Regions from separate parts of the Pseudarthrobacter sp. SL88 genome, predicted to be linked through region 3. Evidence: riboswitches for the same ligand, from Rfam matches in the RefSeq annotation. Region 3 holds a riboswitch; each other region holds the start of a gene.
What was found. Region 3 has a riboswitch for thiamine pyrophosphate ahead of thiD (bifunctional hydroxymethylpyrimidine kinase/phosphomethylpyrimidine kinase). Riboswitches for the same ligand answer to the same signal wherever they lie in the genome.

Region 1 (7,676 bases), 1.5 Mb from region 3:
AGGGGAAGCCCTGGACGAGGAAGCCCCGGCGGACCATGCCGGCAGGACTGGCCTGGCCGCACCGGTCCTCAGCCGGGCGGGAAGCGGTGGCAGCAGCACGCTGGTGAGGTCCACGCTGATGCCCCGCACTATGGTGGGGCCCACCGCCGGCCTGGTGGTCCTGGGCATGGCGCTGACCGTCTTCGCGGGGCCTCTGTTCGGGCTGTCCGACCGGGCAGCGGCGGAGATGCTGGACCGTGGCCCCTACATCCACGCCGTCCTGGGTGAGGACGTAACGGTGCCGGCCGTTGGAGTGCCCGCGGGAGCAGGAAAATGAGCCGCCGCCGTATTTCCCTGCGCCAGGAGCTTCCGCTCCTCGTCTGGCTGGTCATCGTCTGGGGCGCCCTCTGGCAGGACTTCAGCCCCGGCAACCTGCTGTTCGGGGCGCTGCTGGCCATCGCCGTCGCCCGGCTGTTCTACCTGCCGCCCGTGGAGCTCAGCGGACGCTTCAACATCCGGCACGCCATCCCCTTCGCCATGATGTTCCTGGGCCGGGTGGTGGTGGCCAGTTTCCAGATCCTGTACCTCGCCGCCGTCCGCGGGCCCAAGGTGCACAACGCGGTGGTGGCCGTGACGCTGCGGAGCCACCAGGACCTTATCGTCACCGCCACCGGCCACGTGATCTCGCTGATCCCGGGCTCGCTGGTGGTGGAAGTGGACCGGTCAACCTCCACGCTGTACCTGCACGCCATAAACATCAGCTCCGCAGAGGACGTGGAAAACCTGCGCAATGAAGTGCGTACCATCGAAGCCGGGCTCATCCGGATCATGGGCACCAACGAAGAACTCGCCATCGTACGGGCGGAGGCCGCAGCATGATGCAGGTGGTCCTGGCAGTTACGGCCGTCATCCTCTCCCTCGCCGCCGGCGGGGCGATCATCCGGATTGCCCGCGGCCCATCGCTGCTGGACCGGGTGCTGGCCTCGGACGTCCTGCTGGCCATCCTGGGCGCGGCGCTGTGCATTGACATGGCCGTGAACCGGCACCTGAACAACCTGATGCTGGTGGTGGCCATCTCCGTGATCGGCTTCATCGGGTCAGTGACCGTTGCACGCTTCGTGGCCGACCGGCGGGAGCACCCCAGTGAGCCCTGACATGTTAACCCCGGACCTGACCAGCGTGGATGGCTGGATCGACGTGGTGTCCGCCGTGTTCATGGTGGTGGGAGCCATCATGTCCCTGGGCGCCGCCATCGGCCTGCTGCGCTTCCCGGACCTTCTGAGCCGCATGCACGCCGCCACCAAGCCGCAGGTGCTGGGACTGTTCCTGCTGCTGGCCTCCATCGGGCTGCAGATGCGCACGTGGTGGGTGTGGCCGGTCCTGCTGGTTGCCTGGATCTTCCAACTGCTGACCGTTCCCGTGTCCGCCCACATGGTGGGCCGCGCCGGCTACCGTACCAAGCACCTGCACCGGGAACTGCTGACCTCGGACGAACTTGATGCGGTGGTGCAGAAAGCCGCCGCCCAGGCCGCCCGTGAGGACGGCGGGGACGACGGCTCAACCCGCTGAAGCCAGCCGGCGTGCGGGGACAGCGTGGGTGTTTAGACGATGTCCTGTGTCTTGGCGAAGCGGGTGATGGCGCGCTGCGTGCCGCGGTTGGCCAGGACCTGGATGATGGTGCTGACGAACGCAGAGATCAGCGCGAACGTCAGGGCCGAGCGAAGGCTGGTGGGGACGTCCTCGCCCTTGCCGGTGGGCGGCTTGTTGCCGGTGGTCTTTTCCCAGATGGTGTTGACCAGCTTGGTGCCGGCAAATCCTGCACCCAGGCTTACGCCGGTGCCGAGCAGCTTGATGAGAAGGTTCATTCCTAGTACTCCTTGCGGGCGGTAAAACGGTCTGCACCCCACCCTACTGGCTAAGTTCCTACGGCGCGGGGAGGAGCCCTTCCCATGCCACTGTCCAGTCCGGCGGGAAGCCGGGAGCATGCCGTGCCGGGCCGCCATCCCACCCCGCGGCCATGAGTGCCACCGCGGCCAACAGCCCGCCGTTGCCGGGCAGGTACAGCGGGAGCGATTCCGTCTGCCGGTTGTGCCCGTTGGGCAGGACCAGGTTCTTCGCCGCGTCCATCAACAGCGCATCCACGGCGGCCTCAGGGTCTTCCAGCCGGGCGGCCGTCATGGCCATCACGGGGTAGTCCCAGCCCCAGGTGCTGTCCCAGTCCCAGCCGGCCAGTACGTCATCAAGCGTGGCCCGCATTATTTCCGGGTCCACCAGGTCTGTCCGGGGCAGCACCCCGAGGCCGCACAGCATCGAGGGGTGGTCCGTGCGGATGGTGAAGGGCTCGACGTCGATCGCCGCGTACACTCCGTCCACCACCCTGGGTGGGACCATGCCGTCCGCTACCGCCGCCCAGGTGCGCTCGGCAGCCAGGCCCAGCCGCTCCCGCCACACATTCGCCACCCGGAGGGCCCACTGCCAGTAGGCAAGTTCGAACGTGGGGTTGGTGACCGTCCCGCGCACCGACTCGTAGCTCTCCTGCGCCGGCACCAGGGGCGGGCCCAGTTCAAAACCCCGGTCCGTTGGGTGTGCGAATGCGGCCATGAATACTGCCGTTTCGAAGACCACCGTGGCGAATTCCTCGAGGAGCTCCTGTGATGGTTCGGCCCGGTAGGCCAGTTCCGCCAGATGGATGGGGTGCGGCTGCTGCCAGACCAGGAAGGTGCCGATGGGGCTGGGACTTTCCCGCCCGTCCGGACCCACCTGCTTGGGCCAGCGGACGCCGTCGAACCCCTGGGCTTTGGCTGTCTGCCGGGCAGGTTCCAGGACGGACGCGTACCAGCGGAGTGCGGGCAGCAGGAGCTCCGTCCGGTTCCACATGGCGAAGTGGGCGGCATGCCACCAGTGCATCTCGAGGTGGAAGCGGCCGCGCCACGAATTGCAGACCAGCCCCGTCTCCTGCGGCGGCAGCGACCCGGAGCAGTTGATGGCCGTGAGGTACTGGGAGAGCACCGCCCGGCGTTCGATCTCGCCGGCCCGCGGATCGGCTGTTCCGGAGAGGTCGACGGCGCCGCCTGACTTCCAGAATTCCGGCCACGCCGTGCGGGACGCGGCAATGGCGGCACTCCCCGGTGCCGATGCCAGTTCCGGGGCCGGGCCCGATGCCGGCGCCGAAAGCCCGCCGATGCCGCCGCTGCCGCGGGGAAGACAGTCACCCCGCCCCGCGCTGATGAAGTGCACGCTGAAATCGAGGCTGTCCTGCCCCGCCGCGGCCCGGATGAGCACTTCGTGCGGGCCGGCCTGTTCGAGTTCCAGCCCCGCGCCGCTGACGGCCACCTGGTATCCGGAACTGTCCAGGCGGCGCGAAATCAGCCAGCGCCGGTTGGGGCCGCCGGCGTGCCGTTCCTCAACGGTGGTGGTGTGTGCGGCGGGGCTGTTCCAGTCGGCTGCGTTATGCCAGGCTTCGGAACCGTAGGGGAAGGCCAGGGATACGGCGAGGCCGTCCGCGAGGGCGGGAGAGAGGATGCGGAAGCCCAGCTCGTCCCTGTCCGGGCGGCAGGCCGTGGTGACATTGACCGGACTGCCGTGCAGGGTGAAGATGCTGGTGGCTGTGCCCGTCCAGAGGTCCAGGACCTGGTGCGCGCCGGTGATGTCGTTCCCGGTGAGCGCAGGGGCGTCCCTGCCCGGGAGCGCCAAGCCGATCCGGCCCAGGTCCAGCCGGTGGGGGTTGGCGCGGAGCCAGGTTTCCGCCCGCGATGACTGGGTTTCGCGGCCATCCACGATGGCGCCCACCATGTCCACGTAGGGGACCGGGCCGCGCGGTGAATCGTAGGGGACTGTGGAACCGGCAAGGGTGTACTCCTGTTCCGGCGGGATGGCGTGCCAGCCCCACTGTGCCTGCGTGCCCAGCAGGGTGCCGGGCGGCAGGTCGTCGCGGGCAGCTACCGGGTATTCCCCGGGAAGGGTCTGCATGCCGGTCAGGTCCATGGTGAAGCAGAACTCACCGTTGCCCACCGAGGCGGGGCTCCGCGGATCGAGGCTGTCCTGTTCCACGTTGTGGCGCCGTACCAGCGCTTCGCGGTTGATCACGGTCTGCTGGCTGTGCACGTTGCACGCACTCCTTGGCTCATGCCTGGGCCAGGTCCGGCAGCAGGCAGCTCAGAAAACGCTTTCCCGCCCAATCCTTGTAAGAACGCCGGGCAGTGTCAACCAGCCTGCCCGAGCACCCCGCGCATCGCTTCCACCACAAGGTCGTGGTCCGCTACCTGGGGGAGTCCGGACACGGTCACCGTGGCAACCGCGCCTACGCCCGCGACGTAGACCGGGAATGCACCGCCGTGGGCGGCGTAGCGGGACTGGTCGAACCACGTATTGTCCTCGATCCGGCCGCCACGGGCCCTGCCGCGCAGGCCCACCAGCAAGGACGGCACCTCGTAGCGGGCGGCCGTACGCTGCTTCGCGCGGACCCAGTGTTCGTTGTCCGGGGTGGCTCCGGGGAGCGCAACGTGGAAGAGGACCTGCTCGCCCTTGGTGATGTCGATGGCGATGGGAAGATTCCGCTCCTTGCCGAGTTCCACCAGGAGCAGGCCAAGGTTAAGGGCGTCATCGGGCGAAAAGCCGGGGAACTGCAATTCCCGGATCTCCGCCTCAATCCGGCTGATCAGGGCCTGGAGCGAGCCCTCCGGCTGGGCGTCGGTGGAGTCGGGATCGTAGGCAGTCACATCTGGCGGGTTGGCAGTCATGGCCCACAATCTACCGCCCTCCAGGTGTAAACTTGAGCACGCCCGGAAGGGCGCGAAAAATTCAAACGCAACACATCCACAGCATCATCAACAACACATTAACGACAGGGGAGCGCCGCCGTCGGCCCCGGCATCAGCCGGGAAACGCAGGCGGGCGCTGAGAGTGCGGACAGCCGCAGACCCTCGAACCTGATCCGGTTAGTACCGGCGCAAGGGAGTCGAGTTCTCGAAGTGCGCGGAGAATGGCGGCAGCAGCCGGCACCCGCGTCCACTTTCCCCTCCTGTTTTCCAGGAGGATCACATGACTACTTCAGCAATCAAAAAGCCCGCCAGCAGGTCCTGGCGCGTCGTGGACATTGTGGTGGCGGCCCTGATCGCCATCGCCGGCGGCGTCATCTTCTGGGCCTGGTCCCAGGGAACCGCCACGATTTCCGCGCCGATGAACGCGGCCTACCCGCCCCTCACCGGCCTGTTGGCCGGCGGCTGGATGATCCCGGCGGTCCTGGGCATGCTCATCATCCGCAAGCCCGGAGCTGCCCTGTTCTGCGAGACGGTCGCCGCCACCGGCGAGTTGCTCATGGGCTCCCAGTACGGCGCCTCCGTGCTGTTCTCCGGGTTCGTCCAGGGCCTGGGTGCCGAGATCATCTTCGCCATCTTCGTCTACCGGAAATTCAACCTCCCGGTCTCCCTCCTGGCCGGTGCCGCGGCTGGCCTCTTCTGCGGCCTGAACGATTCCTTCGCGCCGTGGGGCTGGAACATCGCCTACCCGGGCGGTGACAAGCTCGCGTACATCGCCTTCACGGTTATTTCCGGGGCCATCATCGCCGGCGCGCTCGCCTGGATCGCCACCCGCGGCCTTGCCCGGACCGGCGTGCTGAGCTCCTTTGCATCCCGGAAGGCCGCTACGGAGCCCGTTTTCTCCTGATGCCGGCACCTTCCCACGCCGCCGCGCCCCGAACGGTGCGGCCAGCGACGGTCACCGCCCGCGGCTGGGGCTGGCGGCACGCGGGCCGCACCACACCGGCCGTCCACGCCCTCGACCTCGACATCAGCCCGGGTGAGCGCGTACTCCTGCTTGGCCCGTCCGGGGCAGGAAAATCGACGCTCCTCCATGCGCTCGCCGGGGTGCTGGGCGATGAGGACGACGACGGCGAGGCAGGTGAGTCCGACGAGACCGGTTCGTTGCTGGTCGACGGCGGCCCGCCCCGCGGCCAGCGGGGCCGCGCGGGCCTCATGCAGCAGGACCCCGAGACCCAGGTGGTCCTTTCCCGGGTAGGCGACGACGTCGCCTTCGGCGCCGAAAACCTTGCCGTGCCCCGCGACGCCATCTGGCCGCGCGTGCATGAGGCGCTGGCCGACGTCGGCCTGTCCCACCTGCCGCTGGACCACCCGACGTCGGCTCTGTCCGGCGGGCAGAAACAGCGCCTGGCGCTTGCCGGCATCCTCGCGATGCGCCCCGGGCTGATCCTGCTGGATGAACCCACCGCCAACCTGGACCCGGCCGGCGTGCTCGAAGTCCGGGACGCCGTGGCCCGCTGCCTGGACAAGACCGGCGCCACGCTGGTGGTGGTGGAGCACCGGGTGTCCGTGTGGAAGGACCTCGTGGACAGGATCGTTGTGCTGCAGCCCGGTAGTGGCGCCAACCCCGCGGTGCTCCTTGACGGCCCGCCGGACCGTGTGCTGGCCGAAGCGCGGACCATGCTGATGGCCGCCGGCGTGTGGGTTCCCGGGTATGTTCCGTCCACCCGCGGGCGGGCGGCGGAACAGGCACCCGGGGCCGGAGGACTCCTCCTGGCCGCCGAAAACCTGGGCGTCTCCCGGCAACGCCCGCGCCGAATGGGCCTTCGGAAAGTCCCGCCGGTGCCGGTGCAGGAAGGCATTATTGCCCAGGTCCGCGCCGGGCAGGCGCTCGCTGTCACCGGACCCAACGGCGCAGGGAAATCAACCTTCGCGCTGACCCTTGCCGGACTCCTCGAACCGGTCAACGGGACGGTATCCGCGACGACGGACCTCAGCCGCGGCGCCGGAATCACTCCGTACCAGTGGAAAGCGGAACAGCTGATTGAGCGGATCGGCACGGTCTTCCAGGAACCGGAGCACCAGTTCGTCACCGGCAAGGTCCTGGACGAACTGCTCTTCGGTCCCAGGCACCTGGGGCACGGTGAAGACAGGGTTGATGAGCTGCTGGAACGGCTGCGGCTCACCCACCTGGTGGACGCCAACCCCTACACCCTGTCCGGCGGCGAGAAGCGGCGGCTTTCCGTGGCCACGGTCCTTGCGGCAAGCCCGCAGGTACTGGTCCTGGACGAGCCCACGTTCGGCCAGGATGCCAATACCTGGGCCGAGCTGGCATCGTTCCTCTCTGAACTCCTGGACGCCGGAACGGCAGTGGTGTCCGTGACCCATGACGCCGAGTTCACCGCGGCCCTCGGCGGCACGGAACTCAAACTTGCAGCGGCGGAAGCGGTGGCGACATGAGGCAGGAACTGAACCTTCGCGGAAACGCTGCGCTCCTGGCCGGCGCCAACCCGCTGAGCAAGCTGGCCGCCGTCGTGCTCATCACCGTGGTCCTGGCACTGTCCATCGACTGGGTGTCCGCGTCCGTGGCACTGTTCTTCGAACTGCTGCTGTTTCCGCTCGCCGGGCTCACGCTGGCGCTGCTGTGGCAGCGCGGCTGGCCGCTGATCCTCGCAGCCGCCGTGGGCGGGTGGAGCACCTCCATCCTGGCGCCGGACAGCGGCCGGACACTGATCGACGCCGGCATCTGGACCATGAGCGAAGGCTCGCTGGAGACTGGCGTGGGCTTCCTGCTGCGCGGCCTGGCCATCGCGTTGCCCGCAATACTCCTGGTGAGCTGCACGGACCCCACCGACCTCGCTGATGCGCTGGCGCAGAAGGCCCGGCTGCCGCACCGGTTTGTCCTGGGCACCCTGGCCGCGATGCGCCTCGTGGGGCTGA
Region 2 (7,676 bases), 410 kb from region 3:
GGTCAGTTCGGTGATGGGAGCAGCGGCAGGGTCCTTGGACACCCGGATCTCACGCCAGCTGCCGCCCAGGGCGTCGTACAGCGCCACCCGTCCCAGCAGGGAGCGCCCGACGCCGGTAATAAGCTTCACTGCCTCTGTCACCATCAGTGATCCCACCGCCGCGCACAGCATGCCGAAGACGCCGCCCTCGCCGCAGGAAGGAACAGACCCGGCTGGCGGCGCCTCCGGGTAGAGGTCGCGGTAGGTGGGTCCGTGCTTTTCCCAGAAGACGCTCACCTGGCCGTCGAACCGGAAGATTGAGCCCCATACATACGGCTTTCCCAGGATCGCGGCAGCATCGTTGACCAGGTAGCGGGTGGCGAAATTGTCTGCGCCGTCCAGGATGAGGTCGTAATCGGCAAACAATTCGAGCGCGTTGGATGCGTCCAGCCGGACCTGGTGCAACCGGACGTCCACGAGTGGATTCAGGGCGGCGATGGCGTCGCGGGCCGATTCGATCTTCGGCCGTCCGACGTCTGCCACACCGTGGATGACCTGGCGCTGGAGGTTGCTCAGGTCCACGGCGTCATCGTCGATGATCCCCAGTGTTCCTACCCCCGCGGCTGCGAGGTAGAGCAACGCGGGCGAGCCCAGCCCGCCGGCGCCGATAACCAGTACTTTCGCGTTCTTGAGCCGCCGCTGCCCTGTCGAGCCGATTTCCGGAATGATGAGGTGCCGGGAATACCGTTCCACCTCTTCGGACGTGAGTTCCGCGGCGGGTTCCACCAAAGGATCAAGGGAAACTGCTGAAACATTTGCAGCGAACGACGAAGCCATACTTCAATGTATGCCCCGGGGTACCGCCGGGTCATATTACCCCGCAGTAAAGTAGGGGTAACTGCAATGGAAAGAAGGACAACTGTGGTCCATGAAGCACGGGCTGACCGCCCGCCGGCAGCCGAACCGCAAACTTCCTCGCGACCCGCAGGACAACGGTCGGCCCGGCTCCCCCGCGATGAACGGCGGGCACAGCTTCTTTCCGCAGCGCAGGAAGTCTTCGTGGCCAACGGCTACCACGGGGCCGCCATGGATGAGATCGCCGAGACCGCCCATGTCAGCAAGCCGGTCCTGTACCAGCACTTCCCGTCCAAACGCGAGCTGTACCTGGCCCTCCTGGACAGCCACCTGGCATCCCTGACCGACCTGATGCTGGGGGCGCTGAACTCCACCACGGACAATAAGGAACGCGTCCAGGCTGTCATGCGGGCCTACTTCCGGTTCATCGCCAGCGATGACCAGGCCCACCGCCTCGTCTTCGAGTCCGACCTCGTCAACGACCCCGACGTCAGTTCGCGCCTCGAGACTTTCAACCGGACCTTTGCCGATGCCATTGCGCGGGTGATCGCCGGGGACACCAAGCTGCCCCACCTCGAAGCGGAACTGCTGGGCCGCGGCCTTGCGGGGATGGCGCAGGTCAGCGCCCGGTACTGGCTGGAAACGGACGGCAACCTGGATCTCGATGTGGCCAGCGACCTCATCTACCGTTTAGCTTGGCGCGGAATCTCTCGCTTCCCCAAAGAGTCCTAGACTACAAATAGACCATCACCAAAGAACCTGACCGGCTGGGAGGCCCCTGTGGAAATTAAGATCGGCGTGCAGAACGTTGGCCGCGAGATCGTCCTGGAATCAAACCAGGATGCGGAGACCGTGGCCCAGGTTGTGGGGGAAGCCATCAAGGGCGGCGGCGAACTGCGCCTCACCGATGACAAGGGGCGCCTGATCATTGTTCCCGGCAACGCCCTGGGGTACGTGGAAATCGGCGCGGAAGAAGTCCGGCGCGTAGGTTTCGGCCAGTTCTAGCACCGGCCGGAACTGCCCTGCTTCCCTGAGGAGACCCATGCTTTCCCTGATCATTGTTGTGCTGGCCACCGTCGCGGCCGGCTTCATTGTCTGGGCCAATGACAAACGTCATGCCAAGTATGGCGCCGGCCTTCCGGCCGGCGTGGCCGTCGGGGTGGCTGCACTGAGCTGGATCATCCTGATGGCGGCCGGATTCGGTTACCTTCCCGGACGGACGTGGATTCCCTGGGTGCTGCCCATTGTGCTGGGCGCGGCGGCATCCGCCGGGACGGTGCTTGTCCTGGGCCGCACCCGCGCAAGGAACGATACCCATCGGCTGACCGCCATCCTGAGGCGTTAGTCACCGGAACCGGCTGTGGCCGCCACCTTCAACGGTGGCGGCCACAGCCGTTTAATCGGGGCAATCCCCCAGGCGGTTCAGTCCTAAAGCGTCACAGTCCCTGAAGCATCACTGGCTAAAGGAACTCGGCCCGGCCCTCCATGGCGGACGACGCCAGCGCGTGCTCGCGGCGGGGAATCCGCCCGGCCTCCTTCGCCAGCCGGCCGGCGATAACGGCGTGCTTGAATGCCTCACCCATCCGGGCCGGGTTCTGGGCACGGGTCACCGCAGTGGCCAGCAGGACGGCGTCGCACCCAAGTTCCATGGCCAGCGCCGCGTCAGATGCCGTGCCGATCCCGGCGTCCAGGACCACGGGCACGTTGGCACGGGACACGATGAGTTCGATGTTGTGCGGGTTGAGGATCCCGAGTCCGGTCCCGATCGGAGATCCCAGCGGCATCACTGCGGTGGCGCCCAGGTTTTCCAGCCGGAGGGCCAGGACGGGGTCGTCATTGGTGTAGGCAAAGACTTTAAAGCCGCGGTTGACCAGCTGTTCGGTGGCGTCCACCAACTCAACGGCGTCCGGCAGGAGCGTGTGCTCGTCGGCGATGACCTCCAGCTTCACCCAGTCGGTTTCCAGCGCTTCCCGGGCCAGTTCGGCGGTCAGGACGGCGTCCCGCGCAGTAAAACAGCCTGCTGTGTTGGGCAGGACCCGGATCCCGTGGTCCACCAGCAGTTGGAACAGGGAGCCCGATTCTGCGGGTGAGTAGCGCCGCATGGCCACCGTGGTGAGGGACGTTCCGGAGGCCACCAGAGCTGCGCCCAGGCCGTCCAGGCTTGGCGCGCCCCCCGTCCCCATGATGAGCCTCGACTCCAGGGCGACGCCGTCAATAACGAGGGAGTCAGGCCTGCTGGGTGCCGCTGGGGTAAGGGTGGTCGATTCGGTCATCGTGTCAGCCTCCCTGTACTGCGGTGACGAGTTCGACGTCGTCGCCGTCCGCGAGCGCGGTGCCGTGCCATTGGCTGCGGGGCACCACTTCGGAATTGTGCGCCACGGCCACGCCCAGCCTTTGCCCGTCGGTTGCCTGGCCGTCGGCCGCAAGCGCGCGTCCGGTTACTTCGCTCACCAATGCCGTGATGGACGCCCCGTCCGCCACGGTGCGTGGTGCCCCGTTCAGGGTGATGTTCATGCTGTCTCCTTGATGTTGAAGCTGGGGGCCGGGATCCGGCCGGAAAAGCGGTCCGGACGGAACGGCTGCCACCGGGGGTCTGCCTTTCCCTCCATCAGGTCGCGGCAGATGGCGGCCGCGGCCGGCGTGAGGAGAACGCCGTGGCGGAAGAATCCTGTGGCCACGATCAGTCCGGGAATATGGGCTGCGCTGGCGTCTCCCCCATCCGCGGGCACCCTGCCCAGTAGCGGGGCATTGTCCGGGGTGGCCGGGCGGGCCCGCGCGGTGCATTCGAGCAACTCCAACTCTGCGACCGCGGGCACCAGCACCTGGGCGTCGCGAAGCAGCTGGTACACGCCGCCAGCGGACACCGCGCTGGACCCGGTACTCGGCGGCACAGCTCCGGACGCAGTGCCGGCTCCCGCCGGAGCATCCTCCCGCTGGGTGGCGCCTATGACCACGGTTCCGTCCTCGCGTGGAACCAGGTAGACGGGGACACCGCGCACCAGTCCGCGGACTGTGGACGTCAGCAAGGGCTGAAGGTGCTGGGGGACCGCCAGCCGCAGGATGTCGCCGTGCACGGGACGCAACGGTAACCGGAGTCCCGCCGGCAGGTTCTCGAGGGATGCCGCCGCCATGCCGTTGGCCACCACCGTTTCGCCGGCGAGCACCAGTCCGCCTCCGGCAAGCCGGACACCGGCCACGGCGCCATCTGCCCATTCAAGCGCCACAGCCCTGTCCGCCACCGCGAATCCATCCAGCGCGCCGGCAACCGCAGTCCCGGCAACGCCGCTGCTTGCCGGGAGGTGGCTGGCCAGGGCGGCCCGGAAGCACCCTACGAGTCGCCGGGGATCCACCTGGTGGTCCGCAGGAGTGTCCAGTGCGCAGGCGATGGCGGGGCTGAGCAGCGGTTCCCGGCGCCGGGCCTCGCGGACCGTCAAGGGTTCCACGGCGAGTCCGTTGGCCTGCTGCACGCCGCGCAGGTCCATCAGTGCCTGCCGGTCGCCGGCGTCGGCGCCAACGGCGAGCGTGGGCGTCGCCAGGTATCCGGAACCGCGGCCTGACACGCGGGAAAGGTCCGCGGCGAACTGCGGCCAGCGCTCCGATGCATCCAGCATGAGGCCCAGGAGCTCTTCCTCCTGGTAATGCAGCTCGCTGACGGGGGCCAGCATGCCTGCCGCCGCCCAGCTGGCTCCGGAGCCCGGTGCATCGTCTATCAGCACCACTGACCGGCCTGAGCGCCTGGCCTCCCAGGCTATGCCGTGGCCAATGACGCCTCCGCCGATCACTGCTACGTCGGCAGAAATTGTTGGAACGACGGAGGAGCTTGCGATGGTGTCCGGAGGGCTTTCGGGGATGCCCATGGTGTCTCCTTCCCTACGCCGGTATTAACCGGATCAGGTCAAGCGGTCGGCTCTGACGCCCTCTCAGCCCGGCGCTTTGTGACAGCTGCCACGGGCTCCCGCAGTACGAGGCAAGTGTAGAGGAACTAGGCTTGCAGCCATGAATGTGTCCCACTCCCCTGCCCCCGCCGCGGCGCCCGGCACCGATGCCTTCACCACTGCGGCCGGTAACGGCGCACTGAAAGCCGCACGCCTGTACCTCTGCACGGATGCGCGCCGCGGCCGGGGCGACTTCGCCGGGTTCGTGGACGCGGCGTTCGAAGGCGGCGTGGACATTATCCAGCTGCGGGACAAGTCCATCGAGGCGGCCGAGGAGCTGGACCTGCTGGCGGTCCTCAAGGAGTCGGCCCAGCGGCACGGGCGGCTGTGGGCCGTCAACGACCGGGCGGACATTGCGGTCCTTTCCGGTGCCCCGGTCTTCCACGTGGGCCAGAAGGACCTTCCGGTAGCAGCCGCGAGGACGCTGCTCAACGGCAACGCCGCCATCGGCCTGTCCAGCCACACGCCGGAACAGGTGGATGCCGCCCTGGCCGACGCCGCAGGACCTGCCGGCCTCGACTACTTCTGCGTGGGCCCGCTCTGGGCCACCCCCACCAAACCCGGCCGGGCCGCCGTCGGCCTGGACCTGGTGAAGCATGCGGCCGCGAAGGCCCCCAGTGATGTGCCGTGGTTCGCCATCGGCGGCATCGACCACTCCAACGTGGACCAGGTGGTCGCGGCCGGGGCCACAAGGATCGTGGTGGTCCGCGCCATCACCGATGCTGCCGATCCTGCTGCCGCCGCTGCCTCGCTTCGTTCCGCCCTGGACGCCGCGGCGTCCTGAAGCTGACCGATTCCCTGCGTAATCGGATGACTTGGGGTTAGGCTGATTTTCGTGTCACATCATCGGCTGGCTCCCAACGTCCATGAGCGCACCAATGCCCTGGAAGAGGCCTTGGCCGCGCTGCGGACGGAGCTGGAACTTCCGGGCCCATACCCGGGTGACGCGGTCAAGGACGCCGAGGCCGCGGTGGCCGCGCTGCGCCTGCCGGAGTACGACCTGACCGCGGTGGAGTTCGTCACCATCGATCCCGCGTCGTCCACGGACCTGGACCAGGCCCTCTTCATCGAAACGGACGGCGACGGCGGGTACCACGTCCTGTACGCCATCGCCGATGTCCCCGCGTTCGTGGCGCCCGGCGGACCCCTGGATGCCGAAACCCGGCGCCGGGGCCAGACCTTCTACGCCCCGGACGGGCGCATTCCGCTGCACCCGGAAGTCATCAGCGAGGGCGCCGGCAGCCTCCTGCCGGAACAGGACTGCTCGGCTTTCGTCTGGGATTTCCGGCTCGACGGCAATGCCGAGGTCACGTCCGTCGGTGTCCGCCGGGCCCGTGTTCGAAGCCGCGCGAAACTCAGCTACAAGGGTGCACAAGCTGACCTGGACGCCGGTACTGCCTCTCCCCTGCTTGTCCTGCTGAAGGAAGTGGGGCTCAAGCGTGTCCGCCTGGAACGCGCCCGGAACGGTGCCAGCCTGAACATGCCGGACCAGGAGATCGTCCAACTGCCCGATGGCGGCTACCGCATTGCTGCTGCACCCCAGCTGCCCGTGGAGGACTGGAACGCCCAGATTTCCCTGATGACGGGGATGGCCGCCGCCAAGATCATGCTCGACGCCAAGGTGGGGATCCTGCGCACCATGCCGCCACCGGACGAGCGCTCCCTGCGCCACTTCCGGCTGCAGACGGAGGCGCTGGGCAAAGCCTGGGACGGCGAGGTGGGATACGGCGAATACCTGCGGACCCTTGACCCGACGGACCCCCGACAGCTGGCCATCATGCACTCGGCCGGCATGCTCTTCCGCGGCGCCGGATACACCGCCTTTGACGGCAACGTTCCGGCTGCCCCGATCCAGGCGGCCATCGGCGATGCCTATGCCCACACCACTGCGCCGCTGCGACGCCTGGTGGACCGCTTTGTGCTGGTGACCTGCGAGGCGCTGAGCAACGGAGGTACCGTCCCCGGCTGGGTGCGGGATGCGCTTCCGTCCCTCCCAGAGATTATGGCGGGCTCGGACCAGCTGGCATCCCGGATGGAGCGCATGGCCCTGGATACGGTGGAGGCTGCCCTGCTGGTCAACCACATCGGCCAGGAGTTCGATGCGATTGTGATTTCAGGATCGAAGCCGCAGAAAGAGAACGGCAACGGCAACAACGGGAACGGTAAAAACGGAAACGGCAAAAACGGGAACGGCAAAAACGGGAACGGCAACGGAAACGGGTCCTCAGGGATCATCCAGATCGCCGACCCTGCCGTGACGGCCCGCTGCGCCGGTGAGCTGGAGTCCGGCACCAAGGTCCGGGTCCGCCTGGTGTCGTCGGATATCGCTACCCGGGAAGTGCACTTCGAACTGGTTCAGTGAGCCCGGACCATCCGGTCCCGGCGTTCCCCACGGCGCGGAAACAGGGTTTCCGGGCTGATGCAGCTAGACTGAAGGGGTAGAAACGGATGCCCGGTCGTTGATTTCCTTGATTTGAAACCAACAAGCCCGCCCCTACGCGATCTTGAGATTGACCCGCTGGTCACCAGTGCCAGCATTTAGATAGCCCGCGATCGGCTTCCACTGGAATTGCTTGCGCGCTTCGAGCGTGCTCCGGAACGGCCCAGGCCGGCCCGTTGAGCAGGCAGCGCCCTCGCCCAAATGAATAAGGAAACTCCCTGTGAGTGAATTGCACACGCACCAGCTTCTGACCGATGAGTCCGGCACCGAGACCATCGAGCCCGAAGAAACCATTATTTCGGACGAAAAGCCGCACGAAATCGAAGAAAAGTCGTTCGCCGACTACAACGTCCGCGCCGACATCGTGGAGTCCCTGGCCGACGCCGGGATCACCCACCCCTTCCCCATCCAGGCCATGACCCTGCCGGTGGCACTGTCCGGCCACGACATCATCGGCCAGGCCAAGA
Region 3 (7,676 bases):
TCATCCAGGACCAGCCTGCCCTGGACAGAGGCAACGTGGGCCAGCCACAGCAGGCGGACGGGCTTGCGGGCGCCGTTGACGGTGAACCAGGTGCCAACGTCCTCACCGTTGAGTGCGGCGGCAGCGTTGGGCGTGGACGTCACCAGGGCGTGGATGCCCGATCCTGCGGCCATGCTGGCCGCCTCAACCTTGGTGAGCATGCCGCCGGTGCCAACCCCGGCTTTGCCGGTCTTGCCGATGGACACTCCCTCGAGGTCGTGCGGTCCCGCCACCACGGGAATGCGCTTGGCCCCGTGGGCCGGCGGACCGTCGTAGAGGGAGTCGACGTCGGAGAGCAGCACCAGCGCGTCGGCGCGGACCAGGTGCGCCACAAGCGCCGCGAGCCGGTCGTTGTCGCCGAAGCGTATTTCGTGGGTGGCCACGGTGTCGTTCTCGTTCACCACCGGAACCACGCCCAGGTTCAGCAGCCGGTCCAAGGCCCGGAAGGCGTTGGTGTGCTGGCTCCGCCGCATCAGGTCCTCCGCGGTGAGCAGGACCTGGCTGACGGTGACGCCGTGGGCGCCGAACGCCTGCGTGTACCGGGCCATGAGGAGCCCCTGCCCCACACTGGCGGCAGCCTGCTGGGTGGCGAGGTCCCGGGGACGCTTCGGGAGGCCGAGCGGGGCCAGCCCGGCAGCGATGGCGCCTGATGAAACCAGGATAATCTCGGTGCCGCTGTTGCGTTTGGCAGCCAGGGCGTCCGCGAGGGCCGTGAGCGACTCCTCGGAAATTCCGCCCTTGATGCTCGTCAGCGAGGAGGAGCCGACCTTCACTACGACCCGTCGGGCGCCGGCCAGCGCGCTCCTGTCCACGGAACCGGAGGCCGGTCCCGTGGCTGTGGCCCTAGGACTCATCGCCGGAGTCCAGGCCACTTTCCTTGGTGGGCTGGGCTGCGCGCCGTCCGCTGACGGACTCTGTCCAGATGCCGGCCTTGCGTTCGGCTTCGAGTTCGGCGCGGGCAGCGGCCTTGGCGTCCCGGCGTTCCTGCTGCTCCTCGCGCTTCTGGGTGCGGGTGGGGCGGTCGCCGGTGTCGGCGAAGCGGATGTCGGTTCCGCGCGGCGACGCGAGAAGTTCTGCACCAGCCATCATGGTCGGCTCCCAGTCGAAGACCACGCCATCGTCTTCACCGATCACCACGGTGTCGCCCGGCTTGGCGCCCATCTTGAACAGCTCGGTTTCCACGCCCAGCCTGGCGAGCCGGTCGGCCAGGTAACCGATGGCCTCTTCGTTGGTGAAGTCTGTCTGCTTGACCCAGCGCACAGGCTTGTCGCCGAGGACCCGGAACAGCGGCTCGTGGGCCTTCTCCTCGCGGCGGATCCGGAATCCGGTTTCGTTGACGGCGCGCGGACGCAGCACAGTGGGGGTAACCTTCGGCGGAGCGGCTTCGACGGCATCGCGTGCCGCCTTGACGATCTCGGCCATGGCGAAGCCGAGCTGCCGCAAGCCCTCGTGGCTGGTGGCCGAGACTTCGAAGACCCGGTAGCCGCGGGACTCCAGCTCAGGGCGGACGAATTCAGCCATATCCTTGCCGTCCGGCAGGTCCACTTTGTTCAGCGCCACCAGGCGGGGCCGGTGGTTCAGCGGGACGACTTCGCCGTCCTGGCCGGCGTAGCTCATGTCCACCGCGTACTTTTCAAGCTCGGTCTCGATGATGGAGAGGTCGGAGAGCGGATCGCGTTCGGATTCGAGCGTGCCGCAATCCAGGACGTGCACCAGTGCGGCGCAGCGTTCCACGTGCCGCAGGAAGTTGTGGCCGAGGCCCTTGCCCTCGCTGGCACCCTCGATGAGTCCCGGGACGTCCGCGATGGTAAACCGGACTTCGCCTGCCTGGACGACACCCAGGTTGGGGATGAGGGTGGTGAACGGGTAGTCGGCGATCTTTGGGCGCGCAGCGGACATGGCGGCGATGAGGCTGGACTTGCCGGCAGACGGGAATCCCACCAGGGCGATGTCTGCAATCGACTTCAGCTCAAGGACGATGTCGCTGGATTCACCCTCGATGCCGAGCAGGGCGAAGCCTGGTGCGCGGCGCTTCTGCGACGAAAGGGCGGCGTTGCCCAGCCCTCCTGGTCCGCCGGCGGCGGCGATGTATTCGGCGCCCTCCCCCACCAGGTCCGCCAGGACGGTGCCGTCCTTTGACTTCACCACCGTGCCGTCGGGCACAGGCAGGACCAGGGTTTCACCGTTCTTGCCGCCGCGCCAGTCGCCCATGCCGGGACCGCCGTTGGTGGCATGCCGGTGCGGGGCATGGTGGTAGTCAAGGAGCGTGGTGGTCTGGTGGTCCACGCGCAGGATGACGTCGCCGCCGTTGCCGCCGTTGCCGCCGTCGGGCCCGCCAAGGGGCTTGAACTTCTCACGGTGGACGGAGACGCAACCGTGGCCGCCGGTACCGCCGGATACGTGTAGTACTACCCGGTCTACAAAGCTGGCCACGTAAATCTCCTCAGTGTCGTGTGGGCGCCCATGGACGCCCTATCGATTGTAATGCGCTTAAAAGAACAGTGGAGCGGGCCAACTGGCCCGCTCCACCGCTTCAGAACTGGTTGTTACTCTGCAGCTGCAGCAGCAACGATGTTGACGACGCGACGACCGCGGCGGGTACCGAATTCAACGGCGCCCGGGGTCAGTGCGAACAGGGTGTCGTCGCCGCCACGGCCAACGCCGGCGCCCGGGTGGAAGTGGGTGCCACGCTGGCGGACGATGATTTCGCCGGCGGAAACTACCTGGCCGCCGAAGCGCTTGACGCCGAGGTACTGTGCGTTGGAGTCACGACCGTTGCGAGTGGAGCTCGCGCCCTTTTTATGTGCCATCTGAAATGCCTGCCTTTAAATTCTGGGGAATCTGCTGAAAACCTGAACAGTAACCGGTGGTTACTTGATGCCAGTGATCTTGACCTTGGTCAGTTCCTGACGGTGACCCTGGCGCTTCTTGTAACCGGTCTTGTTCTTGAACTTCTGGATGACAATCTTAGGACCACGGAGGTCCTGGAGGATTTCAGCCGTAACGGTCACCTTGGCCAGGTCAGCAGCGGCAGTGGTGATCTTGTCACCATCAACCAGGAGCAGTGCGGGCAGCTCGATGGTGCTGCCAGCCCCACCGGCGACGCGGTTCAGGGTAACGAAGTCTCCAACGGAAACCTTCTCTTGGCGGCCGCCTGCGCGGACAATCGCGTACACCACTTGGGAACTCACTTCTCTCGACGTTTATAACTAAAATTGCGTGCGGCACCCGTTGCACTGTTTGGCTGGGTTCCCGCTGTGCCTCAACGCCGTGGATTCCCCGAAGGTCTCCATGAGTTATCCCGCAGGACTGCCTTGTGTTTTCCACGTTGGCATGTTCCCGGGGTCATAACCCAAGTGTTGGCGTAAGCACCGAAGATCCAGAATACGCTAATTCCGTCTCCGGCCGCAAATGAGGCTGGCTCCGGCGGGTCGGCTGTGATAGGAACCACAGACATCGTCCGCCACCGGGGCCGTGCCAGACCATAATACCGGCAGCACGGCCCGGGCGGGTTCAGGAGTGGAGCCGCGGCGCGTCGAAGAACTCCACTTCCAGCCGGCAGGACTGCCGGAATGCGGTGGCCATGGCGTGCCGTTCGTCAGCGGAGGCCTTGCGCGCCGCTTCGTCCACCACGGCGATGGCCCGCCGCGTTGCCTCCGCGAAATCTTCGTCGGCATACGTGCGGAGCCACTCGGCGTAGGGGTGGCCTGCCGGTTCCCCGTCCGCGAGGAACCTGGCATGGAGCGTCTTCCCGGCGTCCGCGTACAGCCAGAAACAGGGCAGGACAGCTGCTGCCAGGACTGCATAGCTGCCCGACGCCGAAGCGGCGGTCAGGTGGTCCACGTAGGCCTTGGTGACAGGCCCGAGTTCGGGGAGGACGGTGCGGGTGCTGAGCCAGGAACGGTGCAGTTCCGACTCCACTTCGAGGCATTGCTGGGCCGACGCCGCCCAGAACAGCTGCTCGGCCTCCGTGGGGGCCAGCGCGCTGGACCGGGCGAGGACTCGCGAATACCCGTTCAGGTAGATGGCATCCTGCGCAAGGTAATACGCGAACTCGCTTTCCGGCAGTGTCCCCGAGGCCAGGCCCTGGATGAAGTCCAAGGCGTAGATCGACTCAAGGTGTGCGTTGGCATCTTTCCGCAGCTGCGCCGTGAAGTCGCCTGGCCGAAGGGCTTGGCGGATGTGGTGGAAATGGTGGACGGGACCGTTGCCGGTTCCCACCTCCAGCGCCGCGGACGCGGCCAACGCCCCAGCAAGCCAGGGTTTCACTTCCCGAAGAGATGCTTCCCAGTTGCCTACCTGGGCCTGGACCGTGGCCATGGCGGAGGACAGGGAGCAGCCTGTGCCATGGCTGTTGCGTGTGGTCACCCGCTCCCCCGGGACTTCGACGACGTCCGCGGACAGCATGCCCGGCGGCCCAACCAGGGCGTCCGGGCAGCTGCTGCCCTGCAGGTGCCCGCCCTTGACCAGCACGGCGGCGCCGGTGGCACCAGCCAGCCGCCTGCCCTGATCCAGCGCCGCCTCCCAAGTGTCCGGTACGTCTTCTCCCAGCAGCATGGCCAGTTCGGCCAGGTTGGGGGTGACCAGGTGGGCCAGCGGCACCAGGTTCCGGAGCGCGGCTTCGGCGCTCTCCTGCAGCAGCCGGTCCCCGCTGGTGGCAACCATGACCGGGTCCAGGACCACGACGGCGGGGCGCACCTTCTCCAGCCAGGTGCGCACGGCAGCGATCACGTCGGCATCGCCCAGCATGCCGATCTTGACGGCGTCCACGTGGATGTCGTCGCTGATGGCCGCGAGCTGCTGCGCCAAAAAGGATGCCGGAGGAACATGGACGGCGGTCACTCCGCGGGTGTTCTGGGCTGTGAGGGCAGTGATGGCGGCCATGCCGTAGCCGCCGTGCGCTGCGATGCTCTTGAGGTCGGCCTGGATGCCGGCCCCGCCGGAGGGGTCCGAGCCCGCGATGGCTAGGACGCGGGGCACATCGCGTCCGGCAGCCGGCAGTTCGGTCGCGGAGGGATTCGGGAGCGGGGTGGCTGCAGGCATGGCAAGGTTCGTAGACAAAAGAGACATCCCTTCGCCGGTACTAACCGGACAGGTTCAACGGGTGTGGATCTCAGCCGGGCCTGGTGCGCGGCACCCCGTGTCGGTTCCCCAGCCTAGCCGTTGGACGGCAGTCAACCGAAAGGTGACTGCACCTGTGAAGTGTGCGGCTGAGGTCCACTCCCCGTTAACGGCAGATGCCCGGCCCCACCACAGGAGTGGAGGGGCCGGGCATCTGCAGTGCCTGGGTCCGGTCAGAGCTCGGAGGCAGGAACCCCTACGCCCAGGATGATGGGCGCATCGGCTTTGGCTGCCGGTTCTGCCGGCGCGGCAGGCTCGGGCGCCTTGGCGGCATGGGAGTGGCCTTCGCTGGCCGACGGGACGTTCTCATGGTGTTCCACGGTGGTCTCGTTGGCTGCGCCCTGGGCCCTGCTTGCACTGCGGTTACGCCGCGGACGGCGCTGCCGGGACAGGTCGGGGGCGGCAGCGGCGTTCAGCTCAAGTGCGGGGGCCGCAGCTGCGACGGGCTGCCGGGGTGCCGCAGCCTCCGCCGGTTCAGGGGTGACTGGCGCGGCCTGGACCGTGGCGGACTCCCGCGACTGGCTGCCAACAGGCGAAGCCGGCTGGCCCAGGTGGGCGAACGCTTCGGCCAGCCGGTCAAGCGACAGCGCAGGTGAGGGCTGCTGCTCGTCTGCGTGCTCAACGAACGGCAGCGCGACTTTCTCGCCGCCGAACGTCAGGACAGCTGCCGGGCGTACCGGCGTCCCGTCGTCGTGCCTCTCCGTTGTGCCCGCGTCCTGCTGGGCAGGGGTTTGACGGGCCGCCACCTCGTCATCGTGCAGGTGCGCAGCGTGGGCAGCTGCGGCAATGTTGGCCAAGGCCAGCCTGGTGGCTTCAGCCTTGGCGTGGCGTTCGGCCTCGTGCGGATCCGGCTGGACTGGGTGGGCTGCCACAGCCGCGGGTGCGGGTGCCGGCTCGGCCGGCTGGCCGCCACGTCCGCGGCGGCGCTTGCGTTCGCCGCGGGTACCTTCCTGGTTGCTGTCGGGGCGCTGTCCCTCATTGCGCTGGCCCTCGCTGCGGTTCCCATTAGGGCGGGCATCGGAGCGGATGTCAGAGCGGTGGACGTGCTGCTCGGCTGCCACGATGTTGGCGCGGCGGTGCTCCACGGGGTCGTCATGGGTGACGACGCCGCGGCCCGCGCAGGCTTCACACTGCTCGCCGAAGACTTCCAGGAGCCCGGTGCCCATGCGCTTGCGGGTCATCTGGACGAGTCCCAGCGAGGTGACTTCCGCCACCTGGTGCTTCGTCCGGTCGCGGCCGAGGCATTCCACCATGCGGCGCAGGACGAGGTCGCGGTTCGATTCCAGGACCATGTCGATGAAGTCGATCACGATGATGCCGCCGATGTCGCGCAGCCGCAGCTGGCGCACCACTTCCTCGGCCGCTTCGAGGTTGTTCTTCGTGACGGTTTCTTCGAGGTTGCCGCCGCTTCCGGTGAACTTGCCGGTGTTGACGTCCACCACTGTCATGGCTTCGGTCCGGTCGATCACCAGCGAGCCGCCGGAGGGCAGGAAGACCTTGCGTTCGAGGGCCTTGTGGATCTGTTCATCAATCCGCCAGGCAGCGAAGATGTCCTGGTCCTTGGTCCACTTTTCGAGGCGTCCCACCAGGTCCGGAGCCACATAGGTGACGTAGGCCTCGATGGTGTCCCAGGCTTCCTCACCGGAGACGATCAGCTTGGAGAAGTCCTCGTTGAAGACGTCACGGACCACCTTGATGGTGAGGTCGGGCTCGCCGTACAGCAGCTCCGGAGCCAGGACCTTGGTGGAGGAGGACTGGCTTTCGATGCCTTCCCACTGGGCGCGGAGCCTGTTGATGTCGTGGGTCAGCTCTTCCTCGGACGCCCCTTCGGCCGCCGTGCGCACAATGACGCCCGCCTGCTCCGGAAGGCGGTCCTTGAGGATGCGCTTGAGCCTGTTCCGCTCGACGTCGGGCAGCTTGCGGGAGATACCGGTCATGGAACCGCCGGGGACGTACACGAGGTACCGGCCCGGAAGGGAGATCTGGCTGGTCAGGCGGGCACCCTTGTGGCCCACGGGGTCCTTGGTCACCTGGACCAGGACGGTGTCGCCGGACTTCAGCGCGTTCTCGATGCGGCGCTGCTTGCCTTCGAGGTTGACGGCTTCCCAGTTCACTTCACCCGCGTACAGGACGGCGTTGCGGCCGCGTCCGATGTCGACGAAGGCGGCTTCCATGGAGGGCAGCACGTTCTGGACCTTGCCCAGGTAGACGTTGCCGATCAGCGAGTCCTGCTGGGTCTTGGAGACGAAGTGCTCGGCCAGAACGCCGTCCTCGAGGACGCCGATCTGGATTCTGTCGTCACGCTGGCGGACGATCATCTGCCGGTCCACGGATTCGCGGCGGGCCAGGAACTCCGCTTCGGTGATGACGGTGCGGCGGCGGCCCGTGTCCCGGGATTCGCGGCGGCGCTGTTTCTTGGCTTCCAGCCGGGTGGAACCCTTGACGCTGGTCACCCGGTTGTTGACGGGTGCCTCGCTGACGGCACGCGGTGCGCGCACGCGGGTAACGGTGTTGGG

Region 1: another riboswitch for thiamine pyrophosphate. It lies ahead of OVA06_RS00310 (ECF transporter S component); the one in region 3 lies ahead of thiD (bifunctional hydroxymethylpyrimidine kinase/phosphomethylpyrimidine kinase).
Region 2: another riboswitch for thiamine pyrophosphate. It lies ahead of thiO (glycine oxidase ThiO); the one in region 3 lies ahead of thiD (bifunctional hydroxymethylpyrimidine kinase/phosphomethylpyrimidine kinase).

The regions. Positions count from the first base shown of each region.
Region 1 covers NZ_JAPPRD010000001.1:71,833-79,508, forward strand. Annotated here, with positions in the region: gene OVA06_RS00275 (Na+/H+ antiporter subunit D) at 1-316, shown strand, start outside; gene OVA06_RS00280 (Na+/H+ antiporter subunit E) at 313-858, shown strand; gene OVA06_RS00285 (monovalent cation/H+ antiporter complex subunit F) at 855-1,133, shown strand; gene mnhG (monovalent cation/H(+) antiporter subunit G) at 1,135-1,548, shown strand; gene OVA06_RS00295 (DUF4235 domain-containing protein) at 1,581-1,844, opposite strand; gene OVA06_RS00300 (hypothetical protein) at 1,903-4,083, opposite strand; gene OVA06_RS00305 (heme-degrading domain-containing protein) at 4,182-4,718, opposite strand; TPP riboswitch at 4,815-4,952, shown strand; gene OVA06_RS00310 (ECF transporter S component) at 5,020-5,643, shown strand; gene OVA06_RS00315 (ABC transporter ATP-binding protein) at 5,643-7,196, shown strand; gene OVA06_RS00320 (energy-coupling factor transporter transmembrane component T family protein) at 7,193-7,676, shown strand, end outside.
Region 2 covers NZ_JAPPRD010000001.1:1,213,612-1,221,287, reverse strand. Annotated here, with positions in the region: gene moeB (molybdopterin-synthase adenylyltransferase MoeB) at 1-816, opposite strand, end outside; gene OVA06_RS05660 (TetR/AcrR family transcriptional regulator) at 901-1,566, shown strand; gene OVA06_RS05655 (DUF3107 domain-containing protein) at 1,615-1,839, shown strand; gene OVA06_RS05650 (hypothetical protein) at 1,877-2,179, shown strand; gene OVA06_RS05645 (thiazole synthase) at 2,295-3,107, opposite strand; gene thiS (sulfur carrier protein ThiS) at 3,112-3,348, opposite strand; gene thiO (glycine oxidase ThiO) at 3,345-4,691, opposite strand; TPP riboswitch at 4,685-4,803, opposite strand; gene thiE (thiamine phosphate synthase) at 4,831-5,553, shown strand; gene OVA06_RS05625 (RNB domain-containing ribonuclease) at 5,605-7,131, shown strand; gene OVA06_RS05620 (DEAD/DEAH box helicase) at 7,430-7,676, shown strand, end outside.
Region 3 covers NZ_JAPPRD010000001.1:1,618,999-1,626,674, reverse strand. Annotated here, with positions in the region: gene proB (glutamate 5-kinase) at 1-893, opposite strand, end outside; gene obgE (GTPase ObgE) at 883-2,472, opposite strand; gene rpmA (50S ribosomal protein L27) at 2,586-2,849, opposite strand; gene rplU (50S ribosomal protein L21) at 2,910-3,218, opposite strand; gene thiD (bifunctional hydroxymethylpyrimidine kinase/phosphomethylpyrimidine kinase) at 3,553-5,082, opposite strand; TPP riboswitch at 5,092-5,190, opposite strand; gene OVA06_RS07460 (Rne/Rng family ribonuclease) at 5,334-7,676, opposite strand, start outside.